4 regions of the Oceanimonas sp. AH20CE76 genome follow, and region 2 is predicted to be linked to each of the others. Evidence: predicted binding sites of a transcription regulator. Region 2 holds the regulator's gene; each other region holds the start of a gene.
What was found. Region 2 encodes LexA, which represses DNA repair genes until DNA is damaged. Its sites were predicted from a motif close to ANCTGTNTNNNNANACAGNT; they were not measured.
Positions count from the first base shown of each region.

Region 1: the regulator LexA is predicted to act here: its motif matches at 2,268-2,287, upstream of ruvA (Holliday junction branch migration protein RuvA).
Region 3: the regulator LexA is predicted to act here: its motif matches at 2,855-2,874, upstream of N2M06_RS06415 (DUF4250 domain-containing protein).
Region 4: the regulator LexA is predicted to act here: its motif matches at 2,138-2,157, upstream of N2M06_RS07655 (YebG family protein).

Region 1 covers NZ_CP155481.1:2,065,093-2,069,831, forward strand. Annotated here, with positions in the region: gene ybgC (tol-pal system-associated acyl-CoA thioesterase) at 1-310, opposite strand, end outside; gene ruvB (Holliday junction branch migration DNA helicase RuvB) at 611-1,618, opposite strand; gene ruvA (Holliday junction branch migration protein RuvA) at 1,622-2,221, opposite strand; gene ruvC (crossover junction endodeoxyribonuclease RuvC) at 2,511-3,032, opposite strand; gene N2M06_RS10090 (YebC/PmpR family DNA-binding transcriptional regulator) at 3,307-4,047, opposite strand; gene nudB (dihydroneopterin triphosphate diphosphatase) at 4,063-4,491, opposite strand; gene aspS (aspartate--tRNA ligase) at 4,495-4,739, opposite strand, start outside.
Region 2 covers NZ_CP155481.1:227,552-232,290, reverse strand. Annotated here, with positions in the region: gene ctaD (cytochrome c oxidase subunit I) at 1-169, opposite strand, end outside; gene coxB (cytochrome c oxidase subunit II) at 187-1,320, opposite strand; gene lexA (transcriptional repressor LexA) at 1,608-2,222, opposite strand; gene ubiA (4-hydroxybenzoate octaprenyltransferase) at 2,432-3,304, opposite strand; gene N2M06_RS01155 (chorismate lyase) at 3,301-3,876, opposite strand; gene N2M06_RS01150 (flagellar basal body-associated FliL family protein) at 3,968-4,369, shown strand; gene glpG (rhomboid family intramembrane serine protease GlpG) at 4,350-4,739, opposite strand, start outside.
Region 3 covers NZ_CP155481.1:1,309,364-1,314,102, reverse strand. Annotated here, with positions in the region: gene N2M06_RS06435 (DUF2057 domain-containing protein) at 1-18, shown strand, start outside; partial or broken gene N2M06_RS06430 (DUF924 family protein) at 96-191, opposite strand; gene N2M06_RS06425 (YjiH family protein) at 335-1,699, opposite strand; gene N2M06_RS06420 (thiopurine S-methyltransferase) at 1,921-2,574, opposite strand; gene N2M06_RS06415 (DUF4250 domain-containing protein) at 2,642-2,842, opposite strand; gene N2M06_RS06410 (cell division inhibitor) at 2,945-3,328, shown strand; gene hemH (ferrochelatase) at 3,518-4,486, opposite strand; gene adk (adenylate kinase) at 4,556-4,739, opposite strand, start outside.
Region 4 covers NZ_CP155481.1:1,570,313-1,575,051, forward strand. Annotated here, with positions in the region: gene N2M06_RS07645 (Bcr/CflA family multidrug efflux MFS transporter) at 1-932, opposite strand, end outside; gene N2M06_RS07650 (DNA replication terminus site-binding protein) at 996-1,895, opposite strand; gene N2M06_RS07655 (YebG family protein) at 2,170-2,466, shown strand; gene N2M06_RS07660 (ABC transporter ATP-binding protein) at 2,467-4,254, opposite strand; gene N2M06_RS07665 (GAF domain-containing protein) at 4,328-4,739, shown strand, end outside.

The DNA.
Region 1 (4,739 bases), 1.4 Mb from region 2:
GACAAAGGCCCGCATGATCCAGAATTTCCTGCTCAAACACAATAGAGGCACGTTTCAGCATTTTCACCGTGACGGTGACCATTAGTGCATCATTGAACCGAGCCGCCCGGCGCAGATCCATTTCTACCCGGCGCACTACAAAGGCAATCCCCTCATTGAGCAGGCCATCCTGCTCAATGCCCAGATGGCGCAACCACTCGGTGCGGGCCCTTTCCATAAATTTCAGATAGTTGGCGTTATAAACAATGCCGCCGGCATCGGTATCTTCATAATAGATACGCACCGGCCAGTGAAATGGCGTTTGAGACATGCAAATCCCGGAAATACGGCCAAAAAGATACAGTTACTATAACCAAGTCTGTGCCGTGAAAGAAGAAGTGAGCTGCAGGGAACGACATTGATTGACCCGAACCCCTTCGGGGAGCTAGAAGCCGTAAGCTTTCAGCTGTAAGTGGAGTTGCTCGGGCGTGAAGTGTTGTAACTGCAGATGCGGAGTTTTCTGTGAAATGGACTCCGGGCTTGCCCCGGAATCCATCCGACAAACGACACAGCCCTTTACAAGCACGGCTCAGGGCTCGCAGCCAAAACCACTTCCAGCTTTCAGCTGGCGTCAGGCGTCGGGAAGATCGAAGCCGAAGTGCAGGTAAGCGCGGGGGGTGGCCATACGCCCCCGGGGAGTCCGCTGCAAAAAACCCTGTTGAATGAGATAGGGCTCTATCACGTCTTCAATGGTTTCCTTTTCTTCACCAATGGCCGCGGCCAGGTTATCGAGGCCCACCGGGCCGCCCATAAACTTGTCGAGCACCGCCATCAGCAGCTTGCGATCCATATAGTCAAAGCCCTGCTTGTCAACATCCAGCATGTCCAGTGCCTGGGCGGCAATGGCGGCGTCGATGGCACCGCTGCCCTTTACCTCGGCAAAGTCGCGCACCCGGCGCAGCAGGCGGTTGGCAATACGCGGCGTGCCCCGTGCCCGGCGGGCCATTTCCAGCGCACCATCGTCATCTATGGTCAAACCCAGCTTGCCGGCGCTGCGGCTGATAATGTGGGCCAGATCAGCCACCTGATAAAACTCCAGCCGCTGCACTATGCCAAAGCGATCCCTGAGCGGTGAAGTGAGCGAGCCGGCCCGGGTGGTGGCCCCCACCAGGGTAAAGGGCGGCAACTCCAGCTTGATGGAGCGGGCAGCCGGGCCTTCACCAATCATGATATCAAGCTGATAGTCTTCCATTGCCGGATAGAGAATTTCTTCCACCACCGGACTGAGGCGATGAATTTCATCAATAAAGAGCACATCACCGGGCTCAAGGTTGGTGAGCATGGCCGCCAGATCGCCGGCTTTTTCCAGCACGGGCCCCGACGTGGTTTTGATGCTCACGCCCATCTCGTTGGCCACTATATTGGCAAGCGTGGTCTTGCCCAGGCCGGGCGGACCGAAGATCAACAGGTGATCCAGCGCTTCTTCCCGCCGGCGTGCGGCTTCGATAAAGATTTCCATCTGGCCGCGCACATGATCCTGACCACGATAGTCCGCCAGCGCCTTGGGCCGTATGGCGCGGTCAATGGCTTCCTCTTCCTGCCTGGGAGCCGGATTGATAAAACGATCTGCTTCTATCATGGTTTATCCCATGCTCTTGAGCGCTTCGCGGATCAGCTGCTCCGCGTCCATACCGGGTTTGGCAATTTTTTTCATCAGCTGCTCGGCCTGACCGGCCTTGTAGCCCAGCGCCTGCAGGGCAGCCAGGGCCTCGTCCTTGGCACCGCCACCGGCCATGCCCGGTGATGCCGGTGCCGGATTGAACAGATCGTAACCGCCAAAGCCCTTGAGCCGGTCGCGCATTTCCACAATCAGCCGTTCGGCGGTTTTCTTGCCCACGCCAGGCAGCTTGACCAGCGCCGCTATCTCGCCCTGTTCAACGTTATGAATAAACTGATCCGCCGTCATGCCCGAAAGAATGGCCAGCGCCAGCTTGGGTCCTACGCCGTTGGTCTTGATAAGCTCGCGGAACAGCGCCCGCTCGGTTTTGGTATTAAAACCAAACAGCAGCTGGGCATCTTCCCGCACCACAAAATGAGTGAGTACGGTGGCCGCCTCGCCTACATTGGGCAACTCGTAAAAGCAGCTCATGGGCAGAGTCACCTCATAGCCCACGCCATTCACATCCAGCAATATCTCCGGGGGCTGCTTTTCAACGATAATACCTTTTAACCGACCAATCACAGGGCGCTCCGCTAATCAGGACAAAACTGGGCCAAGAATAATAAATAACTGGATAAATATCCATGAAACCAGCTGTAAGCGATAAGCTGTCAGCTGTAAGTGGTGTTGCCTGCCGATATTGAGCCGTGTTGGTGGGGCAATATTGTCTGGAAGTTAGTCACTCCCGCGCTGGCATGAGCGCCATTCGACAAGCAACGTCGAAACCACAGATACGATGAAGTACCTACAGCCACTCGATCGGCTTATAGCTTAAAACTGACAGCTTATAGCTTGAGAAAGCGGTTTCGCCTTAGCGAAGCCGTTTTCGAGCAGTGCCGCGCACCTGACCGGCCATGCTGATCAGGCTCTGACGGGTGTGGCCGTGGCACAGGGCCACCGCCAGGGCATCAGCGGCATCAGCCTGGGGCGTGCCCGGCAGACTGAGCAGGCGCACCACCATATGCTGCACCTGATCCTTGCCGGCACCGCCCTGCCCCACTACCGCCTGCTTGATCTGGCGGGCGGAATATTCCGCCACCTCCAGTCCGGCATTGGCCGCCGCCACTATGGCCGCGCCCCGGGCCTGCCCCAGCTTGAGCGCCGAATCGGGGTTGCGCGCCATAAATACCTGCTCAATGGCAAACAAATCGGGGCGAAACTGCAAAATAATCTCGCTTACCCCGTCGTAGATTTTCTTGAGTCTGGGTGCCAGGGCTTCGTCGGTCATGCGAATGCAGCCCGAGCCCAGGTACTCCATTTTACTGCCGGTCTGGCGCACCACACCGTAGCCGGTAATGCGCGAGCCGGGGTCAATTCCGAGAATAATGGACATCAAAAACCAGCTCTCAACAGCTGTAAGCCATAAGCTATCAGCGGTAAGCTGATCGAGTCGGCTGAGCATGATTTATTAAGGTTCAAAGGCGATGTCGCCGGCAGTTCCCACGTTGGGATTCGCTTCGCTCATCACCAACCTGCTGAACGGCCAAGGCCCCGATTTATTGGGGCAAACCGTGTTATATAAGGCACCATTGCCCCGTTGAAACGGGGGCCTGCAGGCCCCACCACTTAAAGCTGACAGCTTAAAGCTTATAGCTGCCCGAAGGGCGTCAGAGCTGTTCAGCCAGTTCGTCGGAGATATCACCGTTGTGATAGACCTCCTGCACGTCGTCCAGATCTTCCAGCATGTCGATCAGGCGCAGCAGTTTGGGGGCCGTGTCTTCATCCAGCTCCGCCTTGGTGGACGGTATCATGGTCACTTCGGCGTTATCGGCTTCCAATCCGCTGGCGTCCAGCGCATCCTTGACCGAGCCGAACTCTTCCCACTGGGTATACACATCAACGGAGTCGTCATCGTTGACCACCACATCGTCGGCACCGGCTTCCAGCGCCGCTTCCATCACGGTTTCTTCGTCGGCCTCGGCGTAGCTGATCACGCCCTTTTTCTCGAACAGATAAGCCACGGAGCCGTCGGTGCCCAGGTTGCCGCCGCTCTTTGAAAAGGCATGGCGCACTTCCGATACGGTGCGGTTGCGGTTATCGGTCATGCACTCCACCATCACAGCGGTGCCACCCGGGCCATAACCTTCATACACCACGGTTTCCAGCTGCTGACCGTCCAGCTCACCGGCACCGCGTTTTACGGCTCTGTCTATGGTGTCCCGGGTCATGTTGTTGGACAGCGCCTTGTCCACGGCGGCGCGCAGCCGCGGGTTGGACGCGGCATCGGAGCCGCCTTCGCGGGCGGCGGTAGTCAGCTCACGGATCAGCTTGGTGAAGATCTTGCCGCGTTTGGCGTCCTGTGCCGCCTTGCGGTGCTTGATGTTGGCCCATTTACTGTGACCTGCCATAAACTCAATCTCCTGTTATCTATTGTTTATCAGCCTGCCAATGGCCTCCCGGTTGGTCCAGGAGCCGGCCTTGGCCAGTGCCTGCTCAAAAGGCAGCCAGCACTGATCCAGATGCTCGGTAAGCCGCACGGGCTGCGGCTCGGGCAGGCATAAACGAAATTCATATTCCCAGTTATGGGTTACCCCCGGGCGGTAACGATGCCGCCAGTGGGGGTAAATCTCAAACCGCACCCGGTGCCCAGTCTCTACCAGTGGCAGACCCTTGCCCGCCACCAGGCCGGTTTCCTCTTCCAGCTCGCGCACCGCCGCCTGCAGGCGGCTCTCGCCGGCTTCAAGACTGCCGGTCACCGACTGCCAGAAATCCGGATTGTCCTTGCGCTGCAGCAGCAGCACACTGTCGTGAGTGTGGATCAGAACGAGTACCGACTCCGGGTGCTTATGCATGGCTTACTCCGCCCCGGGCTGCTCGGTGCGAATGGCCAGCTCTGCCAGCGCATCCGGATTGGCCAGACTGGGCGCATCGGTGAGCAGGCAGGACGCCGTGGTGGTCTTCGGAAAGGCAATCACATCCCGAATATTGTCGGTGCCGGTCAGCAGCATCACCAGACGGTCCAGACCAAAGGCCAGGCCGGCATGAGGCGGGGTGCCGTACTTGAGCGCGTCGAGCAGGAAGCCGAATTTCTCCTGCTGCT
Region 2 (4,739 bases):
CCATGGCCATGGCCCCGCCCACAAAGAACATGGTGAGGCTGAACAGCAGATACATGGTGCCAATGTCTTTGTGGTTGGTGGTAAACAGCCAGCGGCCTATGCCCCTGGCGGGGCCGTGATGATGTTCATCACCAGTGAGGTGAATGTCGGCGGTTTCCGTGCGATCCATCTGTGTCATGCTGCCCCCTATTGTCCCTGCCGGGCCTGATCAATGTCTTTGGGCTGCACCAAGTCACCGGTGTTGTTGCCCCAGGCGTTACGCTCATAGGTGATGACCGCTGCCAGCTCTTTCAGCGTCAGCTGTTTGTCAAAGCTCTGCATGGCGGTACCGGCCTTGCCGTACAGCACTATATCTATATGGGCGGCGCGGTCGTTCAGCACCAGCTCACTGCCTTTGAGCGCCGGAAACACACCGGGCAGGCCGGTGCCGCCGGGCTGATGACAGGCGGCGCAGGCTTTCTGATATACCTGTTCACCCAGGGTCATCAATTCTTCCATGCTCATTTCCATGCCCAGCAGATCCTGTTCGGCAGCTTTAGCCTCGGCCTGCTCGGTTTTCAGCTGAGCCAGCCAACCGTCAAACTCTTCCGGCGCGCGGGCATCAACGACGATAGGCATAAAGCCGTGATCCTTGCCGCACAGCTCGGCGCACTGACCGCGATAAAGGCCGGGCTCATTGATGCGGGTCCAGGCTTCATTAATAAAACCGGGCACGGCGTCCTTTTTTACCGCAAAAGCAGGCATCCACCAGGAGTGGATTACGTCGTCGGAGGTGATCAGAAAACGCACCTTGCGATCCGTGGGCAGCACCAGGGGCTGATCCACTTCCAGTAGGTAATTTTCGCCCTTGTTGATTTGCCCCTGAATCTGCTCGGGCATGGTGGCCAGCAGGCTGTAGAACTCGACGCCTTCATTAAAATATTTGTAGTGCCATTTCCATTGGGAGCCGGTGATCTGGACGGTGAGATCCGACTCGGAGGCGTCTTCCATGGCCACCAGGGTTTTGGTGGCGGGTACTGCCATGGCGATAAGAATAACGAAGGGAATAAGGGTCCAGAGAATTTCGACCCTGGTGCTTTCGTGAAACTGGGCCGCCTGAGCCCCTTTGGATTTGCGATGATGAATCATGGCCCAGAACATAATGCCGAACACCACCAGACCAATAACGGCACAAATGGCCAGAATGGTCATGTGCAGCCCGTATACCTGCTGGCTGATATCGGTGACCCCTTCGGTCATGTTAAGGCGTGTTTGCGCTTGTGCAGGCATAACGGCCAGTAATGGCCACAGCAGCAGAATAGGCTTCACGTGCACCCCCAATCATTTCATCCTGTAAACCGGAGTACTCGGCGGTTTTACCCAAATGACTACATGCTTCCATTCGGTGTTTTAAGTAAAGCAGCAGTTAAGGAAATGTAAAATGTAAAAGCGGAGATTGGGGATTGGGGATTGGGGATTGGGGATTGGGGATTGGGGATTGGGGATTGGGGATTGGGGATTGGGGATTGGGGATTGGGGATTGGGGATTGGGGATTGGGGATTGGGGATTGGGGATTGGGGATTGGCAGGCCATGATGAGACAGCGGCCTGCCGAATCAAGAAGCGGCTCAGAAGTCGCCGTTGCGAATCACGCCTACGGCCAGGCCTTCAATAATCAGTTCCTGAGTGCGCAGATCTACTTCAATGGGTGAGAGCTCTTCGTTTTCAGGCAGCAGGTTGACCTTGTTGCCCTTGCGCTGAAAGCGCTTTACCGTGACTTCGTCGTCGAGGCGGGCGACCACTACCTGACCGTTGCGGGCTTCCTGCACCTTGTGCACCGCCAGCAGATCGCCGTCCATAATGCCGATGTTTTTCATGCTCATGCCCTGCACCCGCAGCAGAAAGTCGGCCGACGGATGAAACAGGCCCGGGTCGAGCTGATAGTGGCTTTCTATGTGTTGCTGCGCCAGTATGGGTTCGCCGGCGGCCACCCGGCCAATCAGCGGCAGGCCCGGCTCTTGCTCTGCTTCTTCACCGGCGAGACGAATGCCCCGTGACGTGCCGGGCATCATTTCAATCACGCCCTTTTTGGCCAGGGCCTTGAGGTGTTCTTCGGCGGCATTGGCAGACTTGAACCCCAGCACCTTGGCAATTTCCACCCGGGTGGGTGGCATGCCGGTTTGCTGAATATGATCCTTGATGATGTCCAGCACCTGAGACTGGCGGGGAGTTAGGGCTTTCATGATGAGACCTGTCTGTTTATACAGTTAACTGTCAGTATATCCAGTAATCAGCACAGAGCAAGCCCCGCAGTGCGAAGCGGCAGTGCGGTTCCACTCCGCCGACACGCTACAAGACCTCCATGTAACGCTCGAAAATGCCATCCATGGCGTTTTATGGTCGGCTACGGCAAGCCCTACTGCCACTTCGAGCAAGATCAAAGCCGCTTTATTTACCACAGCGCCAGCACCAGGCCGGCGAAGATGGCCATGCCGGCGTGGTTGTTGTTAAGAAAGGCGCGAAAGCAGGGCATGCGCTCCCGGTCGCGGATCAGCCGTTGCTGATACACAAACAGGCCGGCGGCCACCAGCAAGCCCCAGTAGAAGGGCGCGCCCAGTTCAAAGGTCCGGCCGGCGGCAACCAGCAGAAAAAGGGTGGCCAGCTGCAGCAGGCCCACTATGAGCTTGTCGTGCCGGCCAAATAGAATGGCGGTGGATTTAACGCCAATTTTGAGGTCGTCGTCTCTGTCTACCATGGCATACATGGTGTCGTAGGCAATGGTCCAGGTGAGGTTGGCGGCAAACAGCAACCAGAGCCCGGCAGGCAGTTCATTGCTGGCGGCGGCAAAGGCCATGGGAATGGCCCATGAAAAAGCAATGCCCAGAAACAGCTGAGGCAGATGGGTGTAGCGCTTCATAAAGGGATAGAGCGCCGCCCAGAACAAGCCGGCAAATGCCAGACCAATGGTAAACAGGTTGGTGGTGAGCACCAGCACAAAAGAAATGCCCACCAGCAGGGCAAAAAAGCTCAGGGCCTGGCGCTCGGTCAGTTCACCGGAGGGCAGCGGCCGGGCATGGGTGCGTTTTACATGACCGTCGATATGCCGGTCGGCATAGTCGTTGATCACACAGCCGGCAGAGCGCATGGAAAACACACCGGCCACAAATACCACCAGCAGCCAGAGTGAGGGCATGCCTTCGGCGGCTATCCACAGTGCCCACAGGGTGGGCCACAGCAGCAGCAGGGTGCCAATGGGCTTGTCGAGACGGGCCAGCGCCATATAGGCGCGCCAGCGCGGACGGGAAGGAGACGTCAGGGTGGTCATACTAAATCCTGATAAGGGGCCGAATTCGGCAAAAACAGTTCGGTGACCAGCACGCTGGCTTTGCCGGTGCTGAGGGCAGAGCGACGGGCCCAGGGCATGATGGCCGGCTCGGTGGCGGCCAGCCCCGCATGTGCAGCCAGCTGCTGATATTGGGTTGGGGTCAGGCCGGCCAGTTCAAAGGGAGTGCGGGTCAGATCCGGCGCTTTAAACATCAGCTCGCCCAGCGCCTTGCTGCCCAGACCGGACAAGGCCGGCAGCGCTGCCTGAGTGGCCGGAGAATACAGCGAGGTGGCATAGACCCAGGGAAGATTATCGCAGCACAGCAGCACTTCCCGGCAGTAGCCTTGTCCGGCCTGCAGCCATTCGGCCTGCGCCGGCATCAGCGGCCTTAATACGCCATCGGCCAGCACTTTTACATGAAACTGTGCACAATGACGCCGCAACCGGCGGGTCAGCGAGCCCGGCTCATGCAGCCAGCTTTGCAGCGCCGGTAATGCCGGTGGCAACTGGCCCCAGTGCCACTCACTGTCTATGCTGGGCGTCGTGTTTGTTTCTTGGAATAACAAAGACATAAAAACTCATCGGGTCCTGCCTGGCCGTTTAACTTGACCGCACCGGCAAAAGTTTAAACAATGCCCGCTCGATTCCTTATCGGAGACTCATATGTTTCGGTTTGCTGCCTTTTACCTGCTGCTGGCCGCCTCGGCCACCCTCAGTGCACAGGAACAACCGGCGGAGCCCACCGGGCCAATATATTACACCATGACGCCGGACATTATTACCAACTACCAGAACTCCGAGCAAAACCTGGGCTATGTGAGAGTGGCAGTGGATTTGATGCTGGAGCGGCCGGAGCAGCTGCCGCTGGTGGAGAATAATATGCCGCTGCTGCGGGATGCCCTCAATGATCTGCTGGCAGAGAAAAACCGGCAGGAAATACGCTCCCTGCCGGCCCGCACCGAGCTTGCCAACGAAGGCCGGCAACGGCTGAATGAGCTGCTGCTGAAAGAAACCGGCGAGACTCCGGTGCGGCGAGTGCTGTTTACTACCTTTCTCTACCAGTAAGAGTGCGTCTGTTATCCAGCCAGGCCTGCAGCAGGCCAATCACGGCACCGCCCAGGTGAGCCATATTGGCCACCGGAGTGCCGAGCATATCGGCAAAGCCCAGCACCAGCCAGACAACCATAAACACCGCCATGCCATCGGGCAGGCCAATGCCTCTGGCAGGGTTAAGCCGGCCACTGAGCCACACATAGGCCAGCAGGGCATATACCACTCCCGACAGTCCGCCAAAGCGGGGGCCGCTTTCCCAGAACTGCAGCACATTGGGCAATACGGCTGCCACCAGCAGCAGAGTAAGCAGCTTGCCACTGCCCAGCCGGCGTTCCACCATGCCGCCCAGATACCACCACCAGAACAGGTTAAACACCAGATG
Region 3 (4,739 bases), 1.1 Mb from region 2:
ATGATCCAGCAGCAGTAATCGTTACCCCCTCCCCGCCTTTCCTTGGTCTTGGCTCCCTCCCCTTTTCAAGGGGAGGGTCGGGGTGGGGTTTGCAGTTAAAACCCCGATCCCGGCTGTTTGAGAAACGCCTGCTCGTCCGGGGTAGACTCGCGCCCGAGAATGACATTGCGGTGAGGGTATCGCCCAAAGCGCCGGGCAATGTCTTCATCCAGCGCCTTGCTCTTTTGCCACCACTGGGCCGGTTTTAATTCATCGAACCAGAAATCCAGTACATTCTGATACATAAGCGCTCCTGTTCAGCCTGGTGTCAGCCGAAGTATAGAGCGCCTTGTGCTCAGAATACCAAATGGGCCGCCAGCGCAATCACCGGCAGCGTCACCAGGGTGCGCATCAGAAAAATGACAAACAGCTCCACGATGTTTACCGGAATTTTGCTGCCCAGCAGCAGGGCCCCCACTTCCGACATATAGATAAGTTGGGTAACTGACAAGGCCGCAATCACAAAGCGGGTCATGTCACTTTCTATGGAGCTGGCCAGAATGGCGGGAATAAACATATCGGCAAAGCCCACCACTATGGTCTGGGATGCCGCCACCGCCTCAGGAATGCCCAGCAGCTCAAGCAGAGGAACAAAAGGCACACCCAGCCAGGTAAACAGCGGCGTGGTTTCGGCAATCACCAGTGCCAGGGTGCCAAATGCCATCACCACCGGCAGCACGCCCAACAGCATGTCCAGGGCATTGTGCACGCCGGTGCGGGCCACCTGCCCCAGGCTTTCTACCTTGCCGGCCCGGGCCAGCGCCAGCTGCACGCCATGACCCAGGCGGGAATAGCCTTCAGGAGTGACTTCGGCATTCGCCGGCCGGGCCTCACCATTAATAAAGGTGTCTTGTTTCCAGCACAGGGGCGGCAGCCGGGGCACTACAATGGCCGCCACCACGCCGGCCAGGCACACGGCCCCGTAAAAGGGCAGAAACATGTGCTCCAGCTTCACCTGGGCCAGCACCACCAGACTGAAAGTAATGGACACCGCCGAAAAAGTGGTACCAATCACGGCAGCCTCACGCTGGGTATAGTGATGGCCTTCATATTGCTTGCTGGTCAGCAAAATGCCCACACTGCCGTCACCCAGCCAGGAGGCCATGCAGTCTACTGCCGAACGGCCGGGCAGCCGGAACACTGGACGCATGATGCCGGTGAGCAGGGTGCCCACCAGCTCCAGCAGACCAAAGTCCAGCAATAACGGCAGCAACAGGCCGGCAAAAATAAACACCGAAAACAGTACCGGCAGCAGATCGTTCAGCACCAGACCGCCGGTATCACCGCTGTAAAGCAGCTGCGGGCCCACCTGAAACTGCACCAGCAGCACAAAAACAGCGCCCAGCAGCCGGCTTAGCAACCAGACCGGACGCACATTGAACAAGGTGTTCAGAAAGGCACTATTCAGGACACGGGCAGGCTTGACTATGGTAACAAACAGAGTGAGCAGAGCAGAAAATACAATCAGACCGGTGACCACAGCCGGCAACTGATCCGCCAGCGCGCCCTGCACGCTTTTGGCCAGCACCGCTATCATGATGGTGATGTCGCCCTGCCAGGCTACCGGCGTCATAAACAGCAAAATACCTGCCAGGGACGGTAGCAAAAACATCAGCCAGTTGCGTATGCCACCACTCTGGCCCGCCAGCGTTTTTTCCATGAATACTCCTTGCCATGTTGCTATGCAAACGGCAACCAATGCATAAAAAGACCAACATTTGCGCATAATACCGCACAGGATTAAGCGCGTAATGAATAGTTATTTTACAGATAAAGATTTCATGCTGAAAGCACACATCGGAATATTACACTAATAAAAACGCCAAAACGGGCTCTCAATCCCATTCTGTTAACCTGATCGCACACTGAATTAACAACTGCTTAGCGCCGAGTAAGCAAAAAACACAGTTCATCAAAATAGCTGCATTCACCTGAGGCCACCCGCCTGTGTTGCGCTCCGAGGCAGGTATGTTCCAGCAGGCTTATCTCAAAATAAGGTGCAAACAAGGCTCGCACATCCGCTTCCTTGACAGCAAACGGCGGTGTTTGATCTTCTTGAGCGTCGTGATCCACCGTTATCATCAATACACGCCCGTCACTTTCCAGCAATTCGGCCAGCTGTTTGGCATAAGCCGGGCGCATGGCCGGCGGCAGAGCAATCAGGGCGGCTCTGTCGTAGGCCAGTTTAAAGCTCAGGCCAAGATCGGCTGCCTTGAAAAAGTCGCCTTCATACAAGCTGAACGGCCCCTGCTGCCAGCATAAAAATGCTCCTTCTTCTTTGCAGGAAGGGGTTAAACCGGCATCGGTGAAAAAATCTTTCACCGCCAGCGGCGACAGCTCAAAGCCGGCCACCGCATGGCCCTGCTCTGCCAGCCAGCGCATATCCAGACTTTTACCGCACAGCGGCACCAGCACTTCATTACCAGCCTCGGCATCGGTGTGCTCCCAGCATTGTTGCAGGTGGGCATTAATGTCACTTTGGTGAAAGCCGATGCGGGCGGCTTGCCAGCGCTCGTGCCAGAAATTTGCGTCCATTGTGTTCTCCTGCCAATAAAAAACCGGACTATGTCAGTCCGGTGTCGTGAGTTCAAGCAACAGCCGCTTATTTGCAGGCACCCCGAAACTGATTGCTGTGGCTGTCGTAACGATAGCCAATCTGGGCCATGCGCGCCGCCAGCCAGCCACCGTCCAGTTCATAGCGTGACAAGAGTGCATCCAGGCTGTCGCATTCTATACGCAGCTTCTCATTGACTATGCTCAGCACCATATGAATATCCATGCGTTCCAGTTGGGTTTTATCCATTGCACCCTCCACAACTGTAAATTTATACAGTTAAATATTGACCAAAGCGCCCCACACGAATACTGTATATATAAACAGTAAAGCAACAGGCAGGGGCGAACCATGATGAACCTTTCATTAACCCGCAATCAGGCAGCACACAGCCGTACTTCTTCACGCAGTTGTGTCACCCACTCCACAGCCTCTCAGGCGGGCGAGCTGTCCCGGCTGGTGGCCCTCAGCCAGACCAGCACCGGCTGGATTGTGATTGCCAATGCACCCGGCCGGCTGTGCCGTAAAACCCTGGCTGCCACTGGCCTGAACCCTGCCCGCGTTATTGATGCCCGGCAGCTGAATGCCGCTCAGCTACAACGCGCGCTGGCCAGTCCTGCCATTGCCGCCGTGGTATGCTGGCAAGAGCAAGATGGAGCCTTTTTGCGCAACCGGCAAGCCAGCGGACGCCTTTTTGTGATCAGTCCGGCAGTGCCCGCCGGCACGCTGCACTGAGTATTTGACGGGCAATAAAAAACCGGCGCTGCAACGATGCAGCGCCGGTTTCAGGTTTTAACCAAAGTGTATCGCAATCGTAGACGCCGCTTTAGCTGGCGTAAACCTGGAGTCTTTAGGACCTGTTACACAGGCCCTGCCGGCTAAAGCGGCAGCTACAAGTTGCTTCCTTGGCAACAATCAACATCATCACACCAGCTCGCGGCGCACCAGATCCATCAGCATGCGAATATGGGCCGGATTGTCGTTCAGGGCCGGAATATAATGATATTGCTCGCCGCCTGCCTTGAGAAAAATCTCCTTGTTCTCACCGGCAATCTCTTCCAGGGTTTCCAGACAGTCAGCAGAAAATGCCGGGCAGATCACATCCAGCTTTTTAATGCCTTCTTTCGGCAGCTTTTCCATGGTTTTGTCAGTGTAAGGCTGCAGCCATTCTTCCCGGCCAAAGCGGGACTGAAAGGTAGTACGCCACTGGTGGGGCTCCAGCCCCAGCTCTGCGGCCAGCAGCTCTGACGTGCGATGACACTGCTGCCCGTAAGGGTCACCTTCGTTTTCAAAGCGCTTGGGAATACCATGGTAAGACAACAGCAGCATGTCGCCGCGGCCATGTTGCTCCCAGTGACTGCGCACCGAATCAGCCAGCGCCGAGATATAACCACTGAAATCATGGTAGTCGTGCACAAAACGCAGCGCAGGCACCAGCCGCTCTTTTTTCATCAGTTTGGCCCAGCTGTCAAACACCGAGGCCGTGGTACTGACGGAATATTGCGGATACAGGGGCAGCACTATCACTTTGCCGACGCCCTGCTCTTTCAGCTGTTGCCAGCCCGACTCGATGGACGGCTCACCGTAGCTCATGCCCAGCGCCACCGGCATGTCGATCCCTTCATCTTGCAGTGCCTGTTGCAAACCCGCCTGCTGACGCTTGCTCACCACCATCAGTGGTGAGCCTTCCGGCCACCAGATACCCTGATACAATTTGGCAACCTTGGGCGAGCGGAACGGCAGAATAATGCCATGCAATAACGGACACCAGAGTGAGCGGGGTAAATCCACTACCCGATAATCGTGCAGAAACTGACTGAGAAAGGCCTTTACCGCCACCGAGGTCGGCGCGGAAGGCGTGCCCAGATTCACCAGTAAAACGCCTGTTTTCACCTTGTTACCTGCCTTTTATCAACAACAAAAAGCCGGACCTTAACAGGTCCGGCTTATATCATAAAAGCGTTATGCCAAAATGTCAGTCAGCTCGCGGCTTACCGCTTCAACAGACTGGGTACCGTCTACCTTATGGTGTTTGGTACGACCGGCGTCGGCTTCTTGTTTGTAATAATCGATAAGCGGAGCCGTTTGCTCATGATACACCGCCAGACGCTTGCGCACGGTGGCTTCTTCGTCGTCGGCGCGGATC
Region 4 (4,739 bases), 1.3 Mb from region 2:
ATAATAGCGGGCACCAGCCCCCACAGACCACCGATGCCGGTGATGCCAAAAAACAGCAGCGCCATCGCCGCTACCGCCGCCAGTATCAGGCCGGTTTTCAGCAGACGATCACTGCCCAGGTGTTTTACCAGCCGGCTGTTGGCAAAGGTCAGCACCATCATCAGCACTATGTTCAGGGCAAACAGCAGACCATAGCGCTCGGGAGGGACACCATACAACTCGATATAGACCAGCGGCGAGCCGGAAATAAACGCAAACATGGCGGCGGTAGTGAGACCGCCACAGCCAATGTAACCCAGGGCGGCGCGGTGGCGCAGCACCCGGCTGTAGTTCTGCAGCACCGGCCAGATACGAAACGATTGCCGGTGCTCGGGCTTTAAGGTTTCCGGAATGCGCAGCGCCAGCGCGACCGAGACCAGGGCACCAATGACTGCCAGCAGCACAAAAATGCTGTGCCAGTGCCCCACCAGCAACAGATAGCCGCCAATAATGGGAGCCACCAGCGGTGCCAGTGTCATCACCAGAATGACCATGGACATGACTCTGGCGAACATGTCCCGCTCAAACATGTCTCTGAGCAGCGCGTTGAGCACCACAGATCCGGCGGCCCCGCCCAGTGCCTGCAGCAACCGAAAGGTCATCAGGGTTTCAATGCTGTTGGCAAAGGCACAGCCCAGGCTTGCCAGGGTAAACAGCGCCAGTCCGCCGAGCATCACCGGCTTGCGCCCGGTGGCATCGGCCAGCGGCCCGTAAAACAGCTGGCCCAGCGCAAAGCCGGCCAGATAAACACTGATGGTCAGCTGTGCCTGTGACACGGGCACACCCAGATCTTCAGCAATGGTGGGCAGGCTGGGGAGATACATGTCTATGGCAAGGGGCGTCAGCCCGGCCAGGCTTGCCAGCAGCAACAGTAATGAAAGGGGCAGCGCCATTTCGGGCTCCAGCAGTTACAAAAGAAACATTGTGCCATGATAACACTGCCACTCAGCAGTATGTCAGGGCTGATACGGATAAATATGCAGCCGCGGAATCAAGGGCTCACCGCCAATGCGTGCACTGCGTCGCTTGCGGGTGTTCGCGGGAGGATAGTTTCCCAACGGCGTGACTGCCGGCAGTTCATCCTGGCACAATATCAGCGGCAGGTGCGCCTTGAATTGCTGCTGACGGGGTGTGAGCTGTTCATGCCAGCGCACATTGACCATGGGATGGGTTTTGACCGGCCGGCGCAGGCGCAGTTCAATGTGAGCGGGCAGACGTTTTACATCGTAAATTTCACGGTCGATACATTGCAGCCAGGTGTGCTCATCCACCAGCGGAGGAAGGGAGAGCCGGCTTTGCATTAGTTGTTCCACCAGTTTTATCTTGTCTACCTTCTGAATAATTTGCTTGTTGGCCCAAGTAAAGCCTAGCCGGGAGGCGGAGCGAGGCAGTAGCGTGAGCTGACGATATACCTGCAGGGTGATCAGACCCGGAAAGGTGTCGTGCACCAGAGTGAACTTTTTGTCTTTATCGTCCAGTTGCTGTACCAGAGCACGAAAGGTCTGTTTAAGGTTATTCACCTCTTCTACCAGAGGAGCGATGACTGAGTGGCTGGCTGCAGGGAGCAGCACAAAGCCCGGCAGCCGAAAGCTGGCTTTGGCGGAGCAACCGGGCGAGATATGCCAGCGGCCAAAGGCGGCAAGGGCAGCATCAAGCGCTGGCTGCCCCGACAGCTGCTGCTCTATGGTGATGGTTTCTACCGGGTCGTGCTCTTTGCCGGTGGGCGTATCTGGCAAGGCGTAGACGGCAGCCACCGGCGCTGAGCCTGCCTGCTGGCGCAGGGCATGACAAAGCGCGGCCAGGGCCGACTCCAGTTGATCCATGGTGTGACGTAATTCGGCGGCCAGAGTAAACATCAGTTATGCCAACATACAATTGATGATGAAATAATAATACAAGTCCGAGTAAATTGCCATAACAGAGTAAAAGACCAGCAAGCAAAAAAAGCCAGGTACGAAATCCGTGTACCTGGCTCAGGGGAATGGCTCATTGACTGAGCCGTGCGCTAAGAGAACGCCAGACAGGCGCTCCCTTTACAAATTTTAGCCTTTAATAGCAGGGCTGCCAGTTAACCCTTGAAATAACAGGGATGCTTGTTTACTGTATGTTTATACAGATAAGGAGTCCACTATGGCTGTAGAAGTTCAATATCGTGTTGTGCGTAATGGGATTGAGAAGATGATCTTCACCAACAAAAAAGAAGCCGATGCCTATGACCGGCTGCTCGATCAGGCTGAACATATCGAAACCGTGCTGGAAGGGGCACCGGTCGCACTTAACGAGCAAGACAGGGAAGCGCTGGCGCTGTATCTGGCAGAAAACCAGCAGGCGCTGGCGGGACCCAAGAAAAAGCCGGTAAAAGCTGCCGGCAAGCAGAGCACTGATGCCGGCAATGAAGATAACAAGGCAGTAAAGGCCGTTGCCTGATCAGCTGTACAGGGTGCGATATAACCCCGGCTGGTCGAGCAACTCATGATGAGTGCCCGACTGACTGATTTTTCCGTCTTCAAATACGATTACCCTGTCTGCCTGGCGTACCGAACTTAACCGGTGCGCCACTATCAGGGTGGTGCGGCCTTTAAGAAAACCGGACATGGCCTGATGCAGCCGCTGCTCGGTATCGGTATCCAGCGCCGAGGTAGCCTCATCCAGAATCACAATGGCGGGGTCTTTCAGGATCATGCGGGCCACTGCCAGCCGCTGTTGTTGTCCGCCCGAGAGCCGTACTCCCCGCCGGCCCACTTCCGTATCCAGGCCCTTGTCCATGGCCGCTACCACCTCATCAAGCTGTGCCACCTTCAGTGCCTGCCAGATGGCATCATCATGGTGTTCGTCACCCAGATTCAGGTTGGCCCGCACCGTATCGTTAAATAACACCGGTTGTTGCAGCACGGTGGCCACATGCTCACGAATGGTGGCAAACCCGATGTCCTGACTGCTGGCACCACCAAAGCGAATATCACCGCTGTCGGCCGGGTAGAGCCCCAGTAACAGCTGAATAAAAGTGGACTTGCCGCCACCACTGGCACCCACCAGAGCGACCTTTTCACCGGCGGCAATGCTCAGGCTTACGTCATCCAGCACTTTTCGTTCACCATCGTACGAAAAGCTCAGATGATTGACATCAATGGGCAGGGTAGTGGTGCCGGTAAAAGGATTAACGCGGCCCTGACTCTCAGGCTCGCCGCCCAGTGCCAGCATGCTGTTAATGCGTTTACGAGCGGCATCGGCGGCATAGAAGGAATACTGCATATTGAGCAACTCCTGTACCGGCCCCATCATAAACCAGAGGTAGCTGAACACCGCAAAGATCTGACCTACAGTAAGATCGGTAAACAACACCATGATCATGCCAACGGCCCGAAATAACTCCACCCCGGACAGAAACAGCAGAAAACTGGCCTTTCCGGCTGCTTCGCTTTTCCAGTGATATTCAATGGCGGTATCCCGTACGCCGCGGGCCCTGTCGATGACCCGGCGCAGATAGTGGCGCTCCCGGTTGGCCGCACGAATTTCCTGAATGCCGTCCAGGGTTTCTACCAGCGCCTGCTGAAACAGCTCAAAAGCCTTGTTCTCATTGCGTTTGAGATACTTTACCTTTGAGCCGAGCCGGCTCGAAAAAAACACTACCACAGGGTTAAGCAGCAGAATAAACAGCCCCAGCTGCCAGTTCAGCAGCAACAGCACCACGGCAGTGCCTATCACACTCAGCAGGCTTATCAGCAGCCGGCTCAGTGTTTCGCCCAGAAATTTGTCAAGGGTTTCCACATCGGTGATGTAGTGGGAGCTGACACTGCCGGCCCCCACAGATTCAAAGGTGCGCATGGGCGTGCGCATCAGCTGGCGGGTAAGACGCTGGCGGATCTGAAAGGTAATGTGTTTGGCTACCCGGGCAAACTGCCGCCCCTGCAAAATATTGAATACCAGGGCCATAACGCGCAGCAACAGTGTCACCACCAGCACCGCTAAAATATACCCCACTCCGGTCTGCCAGTTGTCAGGCAATATAGGGTTCAGGGCTGCAATCAGGCTGCCGGGTTGCTCAAGCAGCACTTCGTCTACCAGCAATGGCATCAGCAGGGGAACAGGCACCGCCAGCAGGGTGCCGGCAATGGCCAGCAGGTGGGCTCTGATCAGCTGTTTTTTATGTCGCCGCATCATGCTGATCAGCCCGGACCAGTGCAAAACCCGGCTGTTTGAATCTTTTTTATTCATTCATCACCATCTTTGGTTTTCATTTGCCTGAAGGGCAGGTAAGTTAACCCAAAACCGTTAACTCTCTGACACCATGAGCGAAAAACACACATTTTATCAAAGCCTGACCGCTCAGGCACTGGCCTTGTGCGAAGGCGAACCCAACCGTATTGCCAAGCTGGCCAACCTGTCGGCACTGCTGAACCTGTCCCTCGATAACATTAACTGGGTCGGCTTTTACCTGCATGACGGCAATGAACTGGTGCTGGGCCCGTTCCAGGGCAAGCCTGCCTGCGTGCGTATTCCCGTTGGTAAAGGGGTCTGTGGCACAGCAGCCGCAACCAATCAGGTGCAGCGGGTAGCCGATGTCAATGCATTTGACGGTCATATTGCCTGTGATGCCGCCAGCAATTCTGAAATTGTGGTGCCGCTGGCTGATGCTGACGGGCAGGTTTGGGGCGTGCTGGACATTGACAGCCCTGACTTAAATCGCTTTGATGCCCACG